Regions from separate parts of the Blautia difficilis genome, predicted to be linked through region 1. Evidence: riboswitches for the same ligand, from Rfam matches in the RefSeq annotation. Region 1 holds a riboswitch; the other holds the start of a gene.
What was found. A riboswitch is a leader RNA that binds a small molecule or an ion and turns the genes downstream of it on or off. The one in region 1 is predicted to bind ZMP and ZTP.

Region 1 (3,164 bases):
TAGATAAAAACTCCGATATTGTTTTTAGCAAAGCCTACCATAGGATAGGTTTCATTATTCTCCCAGCCAAAGGTAAGTCCACCATTATTTTCTTTTTTGGAGACAGGGGTTCTCAGGTCATAGCGTCTCTCGGCATTTTCTACCCCCACCAGGGTCAGACGCACATCCACAATATTTCCTTCTGCATCTCTACCCACATTGTTATAGCGCATTCCTGCACTTCCGGATTTATAATCCTCTGTTATCCTCACACTTTCTGTATCTCTTGTACTTCTTCCGTGATCAGAAAATGCAGCACTGTCCAGATTATCGCAGCCAAAAGACTCATAGGTAGTTACCCCCGGCTGAAACTTCATATTGAAACGATAACCATAATCAATAAGCTGATCGGAGTCCCAGACCTCGATAGACTTTACCGCTCCGGCCGCACTGAAAATCATTCCAGGTAAAAAGCCCAGTACAGATTGCAGCATAAACAGTAAGGCTAAGCCCAAAGCCTCCAGACGTTTTTTTAGTTTCACAGTTCCTTTCATGTTGTCTCCTTTCCATTTGGTATACAGAAAAAAGGATTCCTGTGCAAAAATCCTGTTTTCTGCCTTTATAAAAATAATAAAATTGAGATTTACCTGCTGCCTGGCAGGATTAGGGAATAACACACTTCAGATAAGACTAAGGCGAAGATATGAAACCATATGAAAAATATAAATAACTGAATAAAAAGGGTACTAAAAAGAATATTAGATAAAACTATAAGACAGATCAAAAGAAAGCTCCCAAAGGGAGTTCTCTTTTGATCAGTGACTTCTCTTGGTAAACCAGGAAATAACAGATAAAATGATAATCAGAATAATAAAAAACGGAAGAACGGCACCAATTACTATAAGCAATAAAATAATCGCTACAACAGCTGCCACAATCACAACAAGCTTCCCTGACCAGGTTGAAAGGTCCAAAACTTTTTTCCACCGCTTCTCCGGCTGGGGTGGCGGTTCTAATCCAGATCCACAGGAGGAATAGGCTCCATATTCCTCATCTACGGTATCTCCCTCTGTATCAATAAGAGTTTTTGCTATCAACCTGGGATCTCCCAGCTGATCAAGCACTTCCTGCTCTGTACGACCACCGCGTACCTGGGACTGTATATAATCTTCATAGTATCGTACATGTGCTGCAGCCTTGCCCTCCTGCATGTGACCGGCAAGCTGGCTTCTCAGGATTTCCAAAAATTCTTGTCTGTTCATCTCATCTTTTACACTCCACTTTGCCAAAATATAAATCCCCATACACTGCTTATGATAATTGAAGCAGGAGATTTCTGTGCACTTATTATTCTTATTCTACCATATTTACCACAGGTAGCAACTAATATAATCATAAACTTTTTATGAAATTCCTATAAACTGCAAGGTTTAACCTTTCCTTTACATAATCTTCATTCTACTATAAAACCATGTCTATTTTTTAACAATTCCATTTCCTTGAAAAAGCAAATTTTTCCCAACAATTATAGATACTCTGGTTTTTCATTATTAATTTTACACAACTTTCGTCCAGTTTACTTAATTTTTTTGACATTTCAGCAAAAATTTTCTTGACATTTTTTTCTCAAAATGATATACTATTGTCATCAATTGAAGGAACCTTCGAGTACTGACGGAAAGAGTGGAATGCAAACCACGGGGAGTCGGAGGTTTGTAGAAGCCGACCGTCTGGGCAGTATTTGAAAATTTCAGATACTGGCCTTTTTTTATCGGATGAAACAATACTTTTATTCATCTGACGGGCTGATCGATCATTCCTTCAATGAATAAATTGTTACTGATCGCAGAGTGCACAGTAACAAATGAACAGTAATATAAGTTTTTCATGTTTATGCGGAGACGAAAGGAGAAAAACACTTATGGGATTCAAATCAGACATCGAAATTGCACAGGAATGCGAAATGCTTCCAATCACTCAGATTGCAGAAAAAGCAGGTATTGATGATAAATATCTGGAGCAGTACGGAAAATATAAAGCAAAAATTGATTACAATCTTCTGAAAGAAAGTGATAAGAAGGATGGAAAATTAATCCTCGTTACAGCTATCAACCCAACTCCAGCAGGAGAAGGTAAAACTACTACTACTGTAGGTCTTGCAGATGGTATGCAGAGACTTGGCAAGAGTGTTATGGTAGCTCTTCGTGAGCCATCCTTAGGACCGGTATTCGGTGTAAAAGGTGGTGCAGCAGGCGGCGGATATGCACAGGTTGTTCCTATGGAAGATATTAACCTTCACTTCACAGGTGACTTCCATGCCATTGGCGCAGCTAACAACTTACTGGCAGCTATGATTGATAACCATATCTTCCAGGGCAACGCATTAAACATTGACCCTCGTAAGATCACATGGAGAAGATGTGTAGATATGAACGACCGTCAGCTTCGTAATGTAGTAGACGGCCTTGGCGGAAAGACAAACGGTATGCCTCGTGAAGACGGATACGACATCACAGTTGCATCTGAAATCATGGCAGTTCTCTGTCTTGCAAGCGACATCAAAGACCTGAAAGAAAGATTATCCAAGATCATCATCGGATATACATACGGCAAAGTTTCCGAGCAGAAACCTGTAACAGCTGGTGACCTTCACGCTGAAGGCGCTATGACAGCTCTGTTAAAAGATGCTCTGAAACCAAACCTTGTACAGACTCTGGAACACGTTCCTGCAATCGTACACGGCGGACCATTCGCAAACATCGCTCACGGATGTAACTCTGTAACAGCTACAAAGATGGCTATGAAGCTTGCTGATTATGCAATCACAGAAGCTGGTTTCGGCGCTGACCTGGGTGCTGAGAAATTCCTTGATATCAAATGCCGTATGGCTGGCTTAAAACCAAGCGCAGTTGTAATCGTAGCTACTGTACGTGCCCTGAAATACAACGGTGGCGTTGCAAAAGCTGACCTCAACAATGAAAACCTGGAAGCTCTGGAAAAAGGTATCCCGAACCTGTTAAAACATGTTTCCAACATCAAAAACGTATACAAACTTCCATGTGTTGTTGCTATCAACGCATTCCCTACAGATACAAAAGCAGAGCTTGACTTTGTAGAAGCTAAATGTAAAGAACTGGGTGTTAACGTTGCTCTTTCTGAAGTATGGGCAAAAGGCGGCGAAGGCG
Region 2 (3,164 bases), on a different contig from region 1:
CCATATCATTTACCCAGTAGATCTTTGCCAGAGTCTCTGTAAGAGGAAGTCCTACAGCAGCACCTGCAGGAGATACATGCTTAAAGGATGTTGCTGCAGGAAGTCCTGTAGCTTTTTTCAGATTTGATACCAGCTGCCAGCCGTTGAATGCATCCAGGAAATTGATATATCCCGGTCTTCCCGAAAGGATTTTCACCGGAAGCTCGGATCCGTCTGCCATATAAATTTTTGCAGGTTTCTGATTCGGGTTACAGCCATATTTTAATTCGAATTCTTTCATTATATAAATCCTCCGTATGAACCAAATAAGTATTTTAAAATTAATTCCTGTAAATAATTTCTTACTGCGAAAGCATCGTCTTATGTCCACAATAATCTATGAGCACTATCTGTACTCAGTAAGTGACTATTATTTATTCTTATTAATGATCTTGCTCTCGTACTTACCTGTCTCAATATCAATATATCTTACAAACAGAGATACTTTGTTATCTTCGTTCAGGCTATTCCAGAGAAGTTCTGCAAACTCATCCATATCATCTGGAATTGCTACCAGTTTCGGCTCACCCTCAAAGCTTGGAAGTGGATTTCCGTCACATTTATAAGTATGGATAAAATGTCCCTCTCCTGCAATGGCATTCTCATATGCAAATGTGTATCTGTTACATGCATCCGGATTTCCGTTGTTGCTCTTGAGAATTGACATTGCATAGTTAAATTTTCCGTTCTCTACATGCATAACACCGGAGATACGAGGTGTATAGTTCGGACCGTCCGGCTCAAATTCTCTGCTTCTTAAGGACTGCTCAAAAGTAAGCTGATGATCCATTCCCTCATAAATAGTGTCTGTCTGATCTCCGTTAGTTACGATTGTTTTGTTTCCCAGTACACGTACAGGTGCATAGATGATCAGACTCGGATCTGTAAGCTTGGACGGATCAAATGCCTGGGTACGGATTCCCTCTCCATCCTCTACAAATACTCTGTTTCTGCTGTTCTCGCTTCTGCCCATGATGAAATAAGCTGTCACTGCTTTCTTACCGTCTGCGGAACGTCCGATCACAATTCCTCTTCCAGGATAGGAATTCTCTTTCAGTTCTTTTTCCAGTGATAACATTTCCATAATTTTTCTCCTTTTCGTTAAAAATAAGGTTAAAAAAAGCCTGGGAAACCTATTTATTCATTGAATAATTTCCAGGCTGCCCAGGCGGTCGGCTCATATATTTGCTGCACTCCCTGTAGGTAATCCTACTTCCGCCAGTCATGCAGACACTGTCGTGAAAACTCACACACTGTTATTATAGTACAATACTTCTTTACATATTTCAAGGCATTTTTTTTGTTTCATGCTTTTTTTCATACTTTTTTTCAAAAACAATAGTATATACCATTACTGAATATTCTTTAATTTATAGTCAACCTCAATCTGTGAAGCAATATCAGCCTTCATTTGAATCCATGCATCCAGATTCTCCACATAATATTTTGGACAGTTCTTTCCTGTCACATCATAATGACGGATCACATTTTCAGAAGTAAGTCCGAATCGCACACATAACCATGCTGTCAGTTTTACAGCCGAATCATAGGTTGCATCATTGAATTTTCCCGTCTCATCCTGGTGACAACACTCGATCGATACGGTATCCACATTACGGGAATTTGTCGCATAAGACATCTCCGATGTAGGAATGCACTGTACCACCTCTCCATCAAGGCCAATGACAAAATGACTGCTTACCTTTGTCTCATGTGTATTTGCCAGATTCTCAAAATAATTTCTGTTGGCCATTGCTGTTGCCCCTGGGTTCGCAGTATAGTGAATTGCAATATATTTTACGCTTTCAATGGGAATCTGCGGTCTGGAGTATTCATTGGGAGTCAGCAGCTCCACATCAATATAGGGAGCCCCTTCTTTCTGCCACTGCTCAGGACCGCTTCCTGAATTTTCCTGCTCCAGAAGTACTTCCTGCTCTTTTCTTTCCCTCTCCTGCATATTATTTATTCCATACCAGCATCCCATACTTACTCCCACCATCAGGATAATGCATATTAGCAGCATCCTCAGATTTCTCTGTCGGACTCTGCTGTTTTTCCCTGATTTCCTGGAAGATTTTTTTCTGCATCCAGCACTGGTTTTTGATTTTGAAACCGATTTTCTCTTTGTTTTCGCAGATCCGGTACTTTTTTTACCGCTCCGATTCTTTTGTATCATAGCTTTTCTCTGCCACCCATTTCCTGGAATTCGTTTTTTCTATTATACCATTGAATTCCTTTCTTTTCACTATCAAAACCGGTAATTCCACAAAAATACCCCGGCAGATCCACAGGACCTCCGGGGTATCATTCATTATTTATTTATCATCTACACTATAGTTTGGAGCTTCTTTGGTGATATGAATATCATGTGGATGAGATTCTTTCAGAGAAGCAGCAGAAATCTTGATAAACTTACCTGTAGTCTTAAGAGTTTCAATATTCTCTGCACCGCAATATCCCATACCTGAGCGAAGACCACCCATAAGCTGGAATACAGTATCCTCTACATGTCCTTTATATGCAACACGTCCCTCTACACCTTCCGGAACAAGCTTCTTTGCATTTTCCTGGAAATAACGATCTTTACTGCCGTTCTCCATAGCAGCAATAGATCCCATACCACGGTATACTTTATATTTACGTCCCTGATACAGTTCAAAAGTTCCCGGGCTCTCATCGCAGCCTGCGAAGATACTTCCCATCATACATACATTTGCACCAGCTGCAATTGCCTTGGTAACATCTCCGGAATATTTGATACCGCCATCTGCAATGATCGGGATTCCATAACGATTAGCAACCTCATAACAGTCCATTACTGCAGTAATCTGTGGTACACCAATACCTGCAACCACACGTGTGGTACAAATAGATCCAGGTCCGATACCAACCTTAACTGCATCTACGCCTGCATCGATCAGAGCCTTGGTAGCTGCTCCTGTAGCTACATTACCTGCAATTACCTGAAGATCCGGATATGCAGCTTTAATTTCACGGACAGCCTTCAGAATATTCTCTGAATGACCATGTGCAGAATCAATTACAATTACATCTACACATGCCTTCACCAGCGCATCTACACGTGCAAGTACATTAGCTGTAATTCCTACTGCTGCACCGCAGAG

Region 2: it holds a riboswitch for ZMP and ZTP, as region 1 does, so the genes downstream of both, H8Z82_RS11010 (IMP cyclohydrolase) here and H8Z82_RS01855 (formate--tetrahydrofolate ligase) in region 1, are expected to answer to the same signal.

Annotation. Positions count from the first base shown of each region.
Region 1 is NZ_JACOQG010000002.1:69,487-72,650, reverse strand. Features, by position in the region: gene H8Z82_RS01865 (isopeptide-forming domain-containing fimbrial protein) at 1-533, opposite strand, end outside; gene H8Z82_RS01860 (DUF1700 domain-containing protein) at 795-1,268, opposite strand; ZMP/ZTP riboswitch at 1,637-1,722, shown strand; gene H8Z82_RS01855 (formate--tetrahydrofolate ligase) at 1,901-3,164, shown strand, end outside.
Region 2 is NZ_JACOQG010000017.1:51,564-54,727, reverse strand. Features, by position in the region: gene H8Z82_RS11015 (phosphoribosylaminoimidazolecarboxamide formyltransferase) at 1-280, opposite strand, end outside; gene H8Z82_RS11010 (IMP cyclohydrolase) at 410-1,123, opposite strand; ZMP/ZTP riboswitch at 1,195-1,275, opposite strand; gene H8Z82_RS11005 (peptidoglycan recognition protein family protein) at 1,391-2,023, opposite strand; gene H8Z82_RS17575 (hypothetical protein) at 1,998-2,126, opposite strand; gene guaB (IMP dehydrogenase) at 2,355-3,164, opposite strand, start outside.